Regions from separate parts of the Paenibacillus sp. FSL R7-0312 genome, predicted to be linked through region 1. Evidence: predicted binding sites of a transcription regulator. Region 1 holds the regulator's gene; each other region holds the start of a gene.
What was found. Region 1 encodes Rex, which represses fermentation and respiration genes when NADH is low (regulators of the CRP and FNR family bind a similar motif). Its sites were predicted from a motif close to TTGTGAAATATTTCACAA; they were not measured.
Positions count from the first base shown of each region.

Region 2: the regulator Rex is predicted to act here: its motif matches at 1,480-1,497, upstream of MKX70_RS25560 (DUF1641 domain-containing protein).
Region 3: the regulator Rex is predicted to act here: its motif matches at 1,876-1,893, upstream of MKX70_RS04660 (phosphoketolase family protein).
Region 4: the regulator Rex is predicted to act here: its motif matches at 1,609-1,626, upstream of nirB (nitrite reductase large subunit NirB).

Region 1 covers NZ_JBBORE010000001.1:4,070,142-4,073,301, reverse strand. The annotation lists gene MKX70_RS17805 (cell wall elongation regulator TseB-like domain-containing protein) at 1-251, opposite strand, end outside; gene MKX70_RS17800 (amidohydrolase) at 278-1,579, opposite strand; gene MKX70_RS17795 (redox-sensing transcriptional repressor Rex) at 1,566-2,219, opposite strand; gene dinG (ATP-dependent DNA helicase DinG) at 2,437-3,160, opposite strand, start outside.
Region 2 covers NZ_JBBORE010000001.1:5,783,147-5,786,306, reverse strand. The annotation lists gene MKX70_RS25570 (hypothetical protein) at 1-515, shown strand, start outside; gene MKX70_RS25565 (nitroreductase family protein) at 634-1,251, opposite strand; gene MKX70_RS25560 (DUF1641 domain-containing protein) at 1,577-2,014, shown strand; gene MKX70_RS25555 (NAD(P)/FAD-dependent oxidoreductase) at 2,055-3,160, shown strand, end outside.
Region 3 covers NZ_JBBORE010000001.1:1,109,125-1,112,284, forward strand. The annotation lists gene MKX70_RS04660 (phosphoketolase family protein) at 1-1,763, opposite strand, end outside; gene MKX70_RS04665 (GntR family transcriptional regulator) at 2,074-2,796, opposite strand; gene MKX70_RS04670 (S-layer homology domain-containing protein) at 2,959-3,160, opposite strand, start outside.
Region 4 covers NZ_JBBORE010000001.1:3,780,225-3,783,384, forward strand. The annotation lists gene ric (iron-sulfur cluster repair di-iron protein) at 1-696, shown strand; gene MKX70_RS16400 (hypothetical protein) at 841-1,527, shown strand; gene nirB (nitrite reductase large subunit NirB) at 1,730-3,160, shown strand, end outside.

The DNA of each region.
Region 1 (3,160 bases):
CAAACCATCAGCTTGGTTCCAGCATCATTTTTTCCGGTAAGCACCCAGTAAATCGCATTTTCATCCCAGACGGATTTCTGTGCTTTGGATACCTCAGTTAAGCCAGCCCGTGCTCTGGCAATCTCTTTGGCTTCACTCCGCTCGTTCCACTGATCCTTCATAATGTAGGCATAAAACTGGCTTAGTCCGAACAGAAGGAGCAGAACCAGGGAAATCCCCAGCGGAAGCCATTTTCTCCTCTTCTTCAACATGCAGCTTCCTTTCCAAATAACCTAAATTACCGTTTCAGCAGTCCTTCGAACGTTTCCTGCGCTTTGCGGCGGATAGCCTCTTCATCGAGTGTCAGACATTGTCCGTGCTTCACAACCTGTTTACCGTTGACCCAGACATGTTCCACATCCTTGGCACTAGCCGAATACACGGCATGGGACAAGAGGTCGGTATGCGGCAGCAAATGCGGCTGATCAATATCAATCGCAATGAAGTCAGCCTTCATCCCTGCTGCAAGCCGGCCTACCTGGTTCAGGAAAATCGAATGTGCACCATATTCTGTCGCCATGAGCAGCGCCTCAGGAGCAGGTACTGCCGTTGGATCACCGCTTACGCCTTTATGAATCAGCGCGGCCAGCCGCATTTCCTCAAACATATCAAGATTGTTGTTGCTTGCCGCGCCGTCCGTACCCAGGGATACCTTAACTCCTGCTCTAAGCAGCTCAGGAACACGGGCTACTCCGCTCGCCAGCTTCAGGTTGCTGCCGGGATTATGAGATACGCCAACATTATGGCGGGCCAGAATCTCAATCTCTTCATCGTTCAGATGAACACCGTGGGCGATCAGGGACGGCCGGGTGAACATTCCCAGCTTCTCCAGATGCGCGACCGGACGCAGGCCGTAATCGGCCACATTCTGCTCCACTTCATGGCGCGTTTCGGACATATGCGTGTGCATCGGCAGATCAAGATCATGTGCCGCCTGAACAAACTTCATGAAAAACTCCGGAGGACAGGTGTAAGGCGCATGGGGCGAGAGCATTGCAGTAATTCTGCCGTCAGCCTTGCCATGCCAGTTCCGGGCAAAAGCAATCGCCTCCGCCAGCTTGTGGTTCTGCACCTCTTCCGGACACAGGCCAATAACACCGCGCATAAGTACTGCACGGATGCCTGACTGCTCCGTAACCTCAGCAACCCGGTCCATATGATCATACATATCGAGGAAGGTCGTAGTGCCGCCCTTCAGCATCTCAAGAACGGATAGTGAGGTGCCCCAGTATACATCTTCACCGGTGAATTTCTCTTCCATCGGCCACATTTTTTCCTGCAGCCAAGCCTGCAGCACCATATCATCGCCGTAGCCGCGCAGCAGCGACATCGCCGCATGGCCGTGGGTGTTGACGAGACCCGGCATGAACAGCAGCCGGCTACCGTCAATAACCTCGGCATCCTCTTCAATTACAGGCTTCGCTTCACCTATGTAAGTAATCAGATCATTTTCGATGGTCATATAACCGCTCAGCACCGGCTTATCGCTGCCAGGAACCAGAAAACGGCCGTCTTTAATAATGGTTTTATTGCTGCTCATCTTCAGCTTCGTCCTTTCCGTCATGCAAATAATAAGCCAGACTCTGCAAATCCGTAGTGAAATCGGCGGCATGAATCCGGATATTGGATGGAGTCTTAAGAATTACAGGGGCAAAATTCAGGATCGCCTCAATGCCCGAATCCACCAGAATGTCAGCAACGTTCTGTGCTTCACTGTCCGGAACGGTAATAATCCCAATACGGATGCCCTGTGCACGGATGGTATCCCCCAGCTCACTCATCGGCTGGACAGTCAGCGAGTTGATCTGCTGGCCTACCTTAGGCTCATAAGCATCAAATACAGCTGTAATCTTCATCGTATCCTTCAAGTAGGCATTGTAATTCGACAAGGCGTGGCCGAGATTACCTGCACCTACCAGAGCTACATTAATCTGCTGGTCCAGCTTCAGAATATGCCGGATCTTCTCAATCAGATAAGAGACATCATAACCAATGCCCTTTCTGCCGAAATCACCAAAATAAGCCAGGTCCTTGCGGATCTGGGCGGGGTTGAGATCAAGCTTCTGTCCCAGCTCCTGAGAAGAAACTGTTGAGATTTCACGTTTTTGGAGATCGTTCAGGAAACGCAGGTACACTGGGAGTCTGCGAACAACGGCCTCTGATATTTTATCCGATTTCATGTTTTCTCCTCCTAAAGTTTTGATAGCATATGCTGCTTGATTCAACTTCACAAAACTTGCTTCGTAAGCATACGCTTAGTTTTGATAGCATAGCTTCACTGCTGTTAAGCCGGTTATAGGAACCGTGCTCCAGGCCTGCCCGTTTAGGCAGGAGCCGTGGAGCGCGGGACTTCAGAACAATAATTACTTATACATAATATCAGCCGGCGACGGATTATTAAACCCCGCCATCTTCAAGCCATTCTGCAATCCGCGGAACGATCTGATCCGTCAGCATATGCTCCATCTTGGGTCCGGGCAGCGAATACAGGAAATACTTCCCATAATAAGATTCGATTACCCTGGTATCATATACAATAACGATTCCGCGGTCCTGCGCGGTGCGGACCAACCGCCCGAAGCCTTGCTTGAAGCGGATTACGGCCTGCGGGACGGACAGCTTCATGAACGGATTCTTCTTCTGTGCCTGAAGCAGCTCAGACTTCGCTTCAGCCAGCGGATGATTGGGCGGCTGGAACGGCAGTCTGACAATAGCCAGACAGGTCAGAGCTTCCCCGGGAATGTCTACACCTTCCCAGAAGCTGCTCGTCCCCAGCAAGACTGACGCCGAGCTGTCCTGGAACCGACGGATCAGCTTGCTCCGGCTACCGCCTTCTACGCCTTGTCCAAGCACCGCGATATCCTGCGAAGTCAGGGCTTCTTTCAGCGGATCATAGACCTGGCGCAGCATCTTGTAGGAGGTGAACAGCACCAGCATCCGCCCGCGGGTAGCCACAGCAGTTTCTGCCAGAGAATGAACCAGTGTGTCCACAAAGCGGGCATCCCCAATGCTTCCCTTGACACTAGGGAAGTCACGTGGAATGACAAGCAGTGCCTGCTCACGGTATTTGAACGGTGACGGAAGCAGAGCTGTCTGTAGACGTCCCTGCTCTGCAGCCTCA
Region 2 (3,160 bases), 1.7 Mb from region 1:
GGAGAGAGGATATCCGCAGCGCGCTGGTTGCATCCGGAGCTTATCAGGAGCAGGAGCTGGAGCTGGAAGAAGCTCTCAGCAGTTTAGACACGTTCGTCAACGTGATGCAGGACGGGGATTATGTGCTGATTGCGGATGAGGAATGGGTATACCTTGGCGATCTGGGTGATTATTTCTATGATGCCCGGCAGGAGAGTGTGGAGGGCGGAACTGCGCACCGGCGCGGGGTAACCTGGCTGAAGAGTCTGCCCCGTACAGCTGTAAATTCTGCAGTACAAGCACTGCTTGCTTCGGATCAGGAGGTTACCCGCTATTCAGGGGTGCTGCCTGCAGCAAGAATGGATTTGTGGCTTGCAGATTCTTCGGCTGGCGATATGGAGACTGCTCATTCCCCGGCCCGTGTGGATGAAGCCACAATAGCTGAGGCGCTGGCTGTTCTGAAGGCTGCCCTGCACAGTCCCGATGCGGAGCGGCGGGAACGCGCGGCAGCGGCTATACTGCATTATGCCAAATGAACATCAGACTGAAGCTTTATCTTATAAAATCACAGCAAAAAGGTCTTCCGGTTAAGCTGCCGGAAGACCTTTTTGCTGTCAACTATTGAACAGGGACTTTGCTGGACCGGGGGTAGGCTCAGATAAATTCAACGAACTCATTAACCGGCTTGCGGTAGCCGCGCGGTCTAATTTTGTGCTTGTTGTCTTTGCCGATCGTAATCAGCATTACCGGAACGAAGTTGTCGCTGAGCCCGAGAGTAGCTTTCACCGCCTCCGGATCAAAACCGATCATCGGGCAGGTATCCCAGCCCTTGTCTTTGGCAATCAGCATGAACTGCATAGCTGACAAGGAAGCATTGCGGATTGCTTCATCCCGCTGGAAAGCGTCTTTTCCGGTGTAAGAATCATTAATAGACTGAATGGTGCGGTCATAATCCTCTTCGCTCATGGCTCCCAGCATTTTAAGTCCGCTATAGATTTCTGGAGCCTGCTGGTAGGCGTTTTTGTCACCCAGCACAACGATGACAGCCGAGGCGGTGTGGATTTTGTATTGACCGTAAGCACCTTTACGGATTTCTTCCTTCACAGTGTCATCGCTGATGACTTTGTAGTGGGCGTGCTGCAGGTTGAAGGCCGATGGAGCCAGGCGGGCCAGTGAGAACATCTCCTCCAGCTCATTCTGTGGGATTTGCACTCCTTCAACGAAATTCATAGCCGATCTGCGGGACTGAACCAATTCTGAAAAAGTACTCATAAATAATGACCTCCATTGGGATATGTATGTTGGTTAGTAAAAATCAATAGCTGATATTAATAAATAAGCTTACAATAAGTTACTTGCTTAAAATATCACAACTACAAGCGTACGTCAATGATTAAACAACAGTAAATTGTGAATTTTAGTTCAAATAGTCGATAAATTTTGAAAAAGCGAGAAAAGAAGTGATTTTAATCACAAAATAAGGCTATAAAGCCAAAAACATTGTGACATTTATTACAACCGGAATGTTATAATAGTCACATAGTTTCAGTGGATGAATACTTTTAAGCAGCAATGCCATTGTAAAGGAGACTTCGATATGTCAGAAACCATTACCCAAACCCCTTTGGAACAAGAAATACCCGCAGCAGGCCTTCCCCAAGAGGATTTGCTGAATCAGCTTCTGAAGCCGGAAGTTCAGGAATCCCTGATTCTTCTGGTGGAGCAGCTGCCGCAGATTACCCAACTGGTGAATGTATTAACCAAATCGGTCGATTTCGTACAGTCGGTTGCAACGGATGAAGTATTGAAAAATGATACGGTAGGCGCAATCAAAGAGATGGCGGGTCCTGTGGTAGGCTCTGTCAAGAATCTGGCGGCTACGGTTATTGAAGCGAAAGACCGCGCGGATGCAAGCAGTGAAACCATCAGCCTGTTTGGCATGATGAAAATGATCAAGGACCCGCAGGTACAAAACGTGCTCCGTTTCATGAATGCATACCTGCAGGTCAGCGGCGAACGCCAATCCGGTAAGTAATTATTGTTCAATTCTTAATCGTAGGGATGGAGGAAATATGATGTCAAAACACATAGTTATTCTAGGTGCAGGTTACGGCGGCTTATTGAGTGCGCTAACCGTGCGCAAATACATGAGCAAAGCTGAAGCCAGAGTTACAGTGGTTAATCAGTATCCAACACACCAGATCATAACCGAGCTACACCGCCTTGCAGCAGGTAGTGCTTCGGAACAGGCGGTTGCCATGCCACTTGCGAAGCTGTTCGCCGGTAAGGATATCGATCTGAAGATTGCCAAGGTTAATTCGTTCTCGGTAGAGAACAAGCAGATCGTCCTCTCAGATGGTGTAATGCTGACTTATGATGCTCTCGTTGTCGGTCTGGGCAGCACGACGGCTTATTTCGGCATTCCGGGACTTGAACAGTACAGCATGGTGCTGAAATCGGCGGCGGATGCACTGCGGATTCACGGACATATTGAAGACCGGATTCGTGAATATGCCAAAAGCGGCAACGCGGCCGATGCAACCATCCTGATCGGCGGGGGCGGCTTGACAGGTGTTGAGCTTGTAGGTGAAATTGCCGATGTATTGCCCAAGCTGACTAAGAAATATGGAGTGAACCCGGCTGAAATCCAGCTGCTGCTCGTAGAAGCCGGACCGAAGATTCTTCCGGTCCTGCCGGATCATCTGATTGAGCGCGCTACAACCAGCCTCGAGAAACGCGGAGTTCAGTTCCTGACTGGTCTTCCCGTTACGAATGTAGCAGGCAATACCATTGATCTGAAGGACGGCCGCCAGATTGTGGCGAATACCTTCGTCTGGACCGGCGGCGTGCAGGGCAACCCGCTGATCGGTGAGTCCGGGCTTGAAGTGAACCGCGGCCGCGCAACCGTGAATGAGTTCCTGCAATCCACTTCACACCAGAATGTATTTGTAGCCGGTGACAGTGCGGTTGTGTTCGCACCGGACGGCCGTCCGTATCCGCCAACGGCACAAATTGCCTGGCAGATGGGTGAACTGATCGGTTATAACCTTTACGCTTACCTGAATGACAAAGCCTCCGAGACCTTCAGTCCGGTGAATTCCGGGACACTTGCCAGTCTGGGACGCAGAGACGGAGTAGCGATTGTCGGCGGCAATTCCACACCGCTGAAGGGTCTGCCGGC
Region 3 (3,160 bases), 3.0 Mb from region 1:
ACAATCAGGTTGATCTTCTGACGGTCGTTCAGAATGGTATCGAAGACTGCCAGCAAGGAGTTGGCATCGGCTGGCAAATATTCACGGATAAATTCAGGCTTCTTATCAGCCAGGTGACCCAGCAGACCCGGATCCTGGTGAGTATAACCGTTATGATCCTGCTGGAACACGGTTGATGTGGCAATAACGTTCAAGGATGGGATATCTGCGCGCCAGGTCTGATCCGTAGCCTTGCGCAGCCATTTGAAGTGCTGGGTAATCATTGAATCGACAACGCGCAGGAAAGCTTCATAGCTTGCAAAGAAACCGTGGCGTCCAGTTAATACATACCCTTCCAGCAACCCTTCAGCCTGATGCTCGGATAGTTGGGAATCAATTACACGGCCATAAGGAGCCAGGAATTCATCCTGAGGTTCCTGGATGGAATCCATCCATTGGCGTTTTGTTACTTCAAAAACAGGTCCCAGACGGTTTGACATCGTTTCATCCGGTCCGAAAATTCTGAAGTTGCGGTTCTCTTCATTGAGCATTACAACCTCTTTCAGGTATTTGCCCAGTACTGCCATATCTTGCGCAACCACTTGACCTGGTACGGAATTATCCAGCGCATAGTTGCGGAAATTCGGCTTGTGCAGATCTTTGATCAGGTTACCGGCATTGGTTACAGGGTTCATTCCCATACGTCTGTCGCCAGTAGGCAGGATCTCAGCCAGATCAGCGTTCAAACGGCCGTTCTTATCAAATAATTCTTCAGGTCTGTAGCTGTTCAGCCATTCGAGCAATGCGGGTGCATGCTTCATATTCTTCTGATCTACCGGAATCGGCACCTGATGAGCACGGAAGGAGCCTTCATTTGGCACGCCGTCCCACGCTTTCGGACCAGTCCAGCCTTTAGGTGTACGGAAGACCAGCATTGGCCATGCAGGGCGTGTGGTGTCGTTATTTTCACGGGCATTCTTCTGAATCGCTGCGATCTTCTCAATGATGGTGTCCAGAACCTTAGCCATTTCCGGGTGCATCAGATCAGGATTCTCACCTTCCACGAAGAACGGTTCCCAGCCATTTCCTGCAAAATAAGCCGTTAACTCTTCTCTGGACATCCGGGACAGAATGGTCGGGTTGCTGATCTTGAAGCCGTTCAAATGCAGAATCGGCAGCACCGCACCATCTGTAATCGGGTTAATGAACCGGTTGGAGAACCAGGAAGCCGCCAGCGGGCCGGTTTCCGCTTCGCCATCACCTACAACAACTGCCGAGATCAGGTTCGGATTATCCAGAATTGCACCCACACTGTGAGACAAGGAGTAACCCAGTTCGCCGCCTTCATGAATCGATCCTGGTGTTTCTGGAGCAGCATGGGAAGCAACTCCACCCGGGAATGAGAACTGTTTGAACAATTTCTTCAGTCCAGGGATATCTTGAGTGATCTGCGGGTAGATCTCAGTGTAGCTTCCGTCCAGATAGGAGTTCGATACCATAACCTGACCGCCGTGGCCCGGACCTTCAATATAGAACATATCCAAATCATATTTAGTAATTACGCGGTTCAGATGCGCATAGATAAAGTTCTGCCCAGGGATGGTACCCCAGTGTCCGATCGGCTTCACTTTTACGTCTGCATCCTTCAAAGGTTCTCTTAACAACGGGTTATCCTTCAAATAGAGCTGACCCACGGAGATGTAGTTCGTTGCGCGCCAGTAGGCGTCAAGCTTGGCCAAATAAGTTTTAGAAGAATAATCCACCTGTGCGATTGATAATCCCATGTCTTCCACTCCCTAATCTTTTCTTTGTATTTTGAATGTATCACTTCTACAGTTACATCATACTCCTGCATTTAATAAATTCAATCTTTTTAACAATTGATACGGTCCAATATTGTGAAATTTTGAACATAGTATGAAATTCGTAGCTAATTAATTATAAAATAAGCATTATTATTATAATTATGTATGTATTTGTTATTTGTTTTCAGGGGCGGAATTCACTAGCTTCGTTGCCGGCTCTTTCTCCGGGAGCAGACGCAAAAGACCGGGATACAATCCCGGCCTTTCGCGACATTATTCAGTTGTTCCCTTATTGAACCGATACGAACGTATTGAACTTCAGATATTTGTAGTGGAACCGCATATGCGAGAATTCAAACGGGGTCCCGTTATCCAGGAAGAAGATCCCTTCCATGATTCCAACAGGCTCATTCTCCTTCAAGTGGAGCAATTCCTGATCATTAGGCAATGACGGCTCGGCAAAAATAGATAAAAAGGATTTGGTAACCGCCAGATTGCGCGACTCCTCCAGATAATGAAAGATCGATCCTTCGATAATCGCCATATCGAGATCCTGTACGATTTTAATCGGAATATATCCGGTCTCAATCATAAAGGGCTCCTCATCAAACAGGCGCAGGCGGACAATCTTATATACGAAATCATGAGGCTGCAGGAACAAATCACGCTGAAGCTCTTCCGTGGGCCGGATAACCTCGAAGTTCAGTACCTTGATCTCCGGCTTCTTGCCATGCATTTGAAAGTTGTCGGAGACCCCGAGATTAGAGCCTTCGTAATTAAAAATCGAATCATTTTTTATGTACAGCGGGTTAATAAAGGTTCCCGATCCGCGTTTCTTGAAAATAATGCCGTAACTCTCCATCTTGGTTAGCGCACGTTTAATGGTACTGCGGCTAACCTGATACGTTTCACTAAGGCTGCGCTCATCCGGCAATCTCATATCAGCAAACCGTCCCGCAAAAATCTTCATCTTGAGGTCATCAATAATTTGCTTGTAGACAAATTGTGTCATGTAGTACTCCTTCGTCGGACCCTGCATTAAAGTTCAATATTAAATATATCATATTAGGGAGAATGATGGCGTTCAAACTTGAAATTAAAAAGACACCCCTAAAGGTGCCTTTTTATGATCTCCATAAAGCGCGGAAGCTTAAAAAATTTCAATTCACCGAATTTACAATTCATTCGTAAGCTTCAATACCTTCATCAAATTGTAGAGTAACAATGCACTTTCCTGGCGCTCCGTTTTCTTCCCGGTCTGGAATTGGAATGGACCGTTTGCCGGCAGTAACCCATGGTCCAAGGCAATAACATAATAAGGTTTTGCCCAATCCGGTACATTCCCGGGAACTGATGCCTTAGCGGACTTATTTACA
Region 4 (3,160 bases), 290 kb from region 1:
ATTCAATCAGGTTTTACCTCTGAAGCAATGGTCAGAGACATCGTCCTGCAGTTCCCTAAGTCTGCGGATTATTTCAAGGCTAAGCGCATTGATTTCTGCTGTGGAGGCGCGAAGCCGCTGGCTGAAGCTGCTGCCGAGAAAGGGCTTGATCCGGAAGCGATGATTCAGGATCTGAACAAGCTGCAGGAAGAGCATCCGGTGCTGGAAGAGGATACAGCCTGGAACGAGGCCTCCTCTGAAGAGCTGGTGAATTATATCGTGAACAAGCATCACCGCTACCTGCGTGAAGAGCTTCCGTTAATCAGCCAGAATGTGACCAAGGTCTTCCGCGTTCATGGCGAGGATTCTCCGCATCTGGGTGAGATGCACCGCCTGTTTAATCTTTTGCGCGAAGATCTGCTTCAGCATACGGCGAAGGAAGAAGAGAGCGAATTCCCTAAAATGCTGGCCTACACACAGAACCCGACTGAAGAAGGCCTATCGGAGCTGCGCGGCCTGCTGCATAATCTTGAAGCTGAGCATGACGGTGCCGGTGAGATCCTCCGCGAGCTCCGCAGGGTAACCAACGATTACACACCGCCTGCGCACGCCTGTACGACTTACCGCCTGACCTATGCACGCCTTGAGGAGCTGGAGGGTATGACCTTTGAGCATGTGCATCTGGAGAATAATATCCTGTTCCTGCGTTATCAATAAAATGTAGTGCTACGGAAAGTCCCTCCGGGGACTTTTTTGTTATAAAGAACGTTAGGTTTAGAGCAGAAATAATTTGAGAACAGGTCTTCTATGCGGTATCCTTAAAGGAGTCAGGGATATTACATAAGAAGGCGGTGCCGTGGAATGTCCACGAAATGGATGGGGCGCTTACTACTGTGCCTTGTTTTTATACTCACAGCCAGCGGCTGCAGCTCGGATCTGGGACCGGGAAATACGGGCGGCAGCACAGGACTATCTTTTTCAATTCTGGTGGGTGAACGTGAAATGGCCGGAACCTCCGGCAGACTGCTTAACGAAGCTTATATTGAAGGTAATTCCATTATAGAACTGCTGAGAAAGAGCGGGATCGTTACTTTTGCAGCAGACGGCTATAGTATTCTTGAGGTCAATAGGGTTGCGCTCAGTCAGGATATGATGTGGGAAGTACAAGTGAACAGCAAGAAGCTTACGGACTGGAACAGTAAAATCGAGGCTGGAGCAGCGATTGTCTTCTCAGCGCAGCCGGCCGCAGCCGGGGCGTTATTTCAACCGGTTATCCTTATGGTGAATGGCGGGAGTGAACAGCCTGAGCTGACACATTCGCATGTGCTGTCCTATACGGAAGATTTGTCAGTGAAGGGACTTATGAAGAACAGCGGAATGATTAAGCTGGCAGAGAATAACAAGACGGTTCTTACCGTAATGGATTACACACCACTCAGCAGTGAGGAGTGGAAACTGAAGGTTAATGACAAAGCGCTGCTGGGAAATGGTGTGGATATGAAGCTCAGACCGCAGGACAAGCTGGAGATATCACTGGTTCTGAGGTAATTACGATAGCGGAATCCGTTTTATCGGATACAAGGATTTCTGTGCCGAGTGCGCAGGGGTCCTTTTTTTGTATTTTACTTTATGTGAAATGTTTCACATTTAATGTGACTGGAATCACAAATGCCGGGGAATTTTGGACAGTATAATTTCAATATCAAGCAAGTTTGTGAAGAAATCTGAGTTTCGAAGGAGGGTTCTACCAGTGACAGCGAACAGAGAAAAGTTAGTGCTGATTGGCAATGGCATGGCGGGTGTAGGCACTATTGAGCAGATTTTAAAGCTGGGCGGGGCTTATGATATCACGATTATCGGCAGTGAGCCGCATCCCAATTACAACCGGATTATGCTGTCCTATGTTCTCGAAGGCAGTAAAACCATTGAAGATATTATTCTGAATGACCGCCAGTGGTATGAAGATAACAATATTACCCTGCATACTGGAACGACTGTGATCCGGATTGATGAACAAACCAGGCAGGTGATTACTGATAACGGACAGGCGGTTCATTACGACAAGGTTATCATTGCTACGGGTTCTAATTCGTTTATATTACCTGTTCCTGGCAGTTTAAAAGACGGGGTAGTCGGCTTCCGTGATATCGCAGATTGCGATGCCATGCTGGCTGCAGCGAAGCAGTACCGCACGGCAGCTGTGATCGGCGGAGGTCTGCTTGGTCTTGAAGCAGCCAAAGGCCTCGTGAATCTGGGGATGGACGTTACCGTTGTGCATCTGCTTGAGGATCTGATGGAACGGCAACTGGACCGTACGGCATCTTCTATGCTGCAGGCGGAGCTTGCGCGTCAAGGTGTGAAATTCGCCATGGGTAAGCAGACGGTCGAATTGACTGGAGAAAAGCGGGTTACGGGGCTGCGCTTCAGTGACGGCAGTGAGTTGCCCGCAGAATTTGTGGTAATGGCAGTCGGAATTAAACCTAATGTTCAGCTTGCCAAGGATAGCGGCATCGAGGTTAACCGCGGGATTGTCGTCAATGACTATCTGCAGACCTCCATGGCTAATGTGTATTCTGTCGGTGAATGTACGGAGCACCGGGGCACCTGCTATGGTCTGGTAGCGCCTCTCTTCGAGCAGGGGATGGTACTGGCCAAGCATTTGTCTGGTGTGCAGACTCCGGGATACGAAGGTTCGGTTGTCGCGACGAAGCTCAAGATTTCCGGTGTTGATGTTTTCTCGGCCGGAGAGTTCACCGAAACAGCGGAGCATACCGTCATATCCGCCAAGGATGAGTGGAAGAGAACCTATAAGAAGATTCTGCTCAAAAACAACATTATTGTCGGCGCGGTTCTGTTCGGTGATGTAACGGAAGCAGCGAGCCTGCAGAAGCTGGTGAAGCAGGGAACAGAAATGACCGATGAGATCTATGGAGAGGTCATGGGCACAGGCTGCTGCGGCGGAGGCGGAGCCAAGAAAGGGCTATCGGTTGAAGCGATGGCCGATGAAGAAATTGTCTGCGGCTGCAACGGGGTAACCAAAAAGGCGATTGTTGATGCCGTTACGGAGAATGGATTCACTACAGTGGATGAGATCAAGGCTTGTACAGGCGCAACCCGCTCATGCGGCGGCTGTAAGCCTGTAGTTGAGCAGATTCTGCAGTTCGTTCTGGGAGATAGCTTC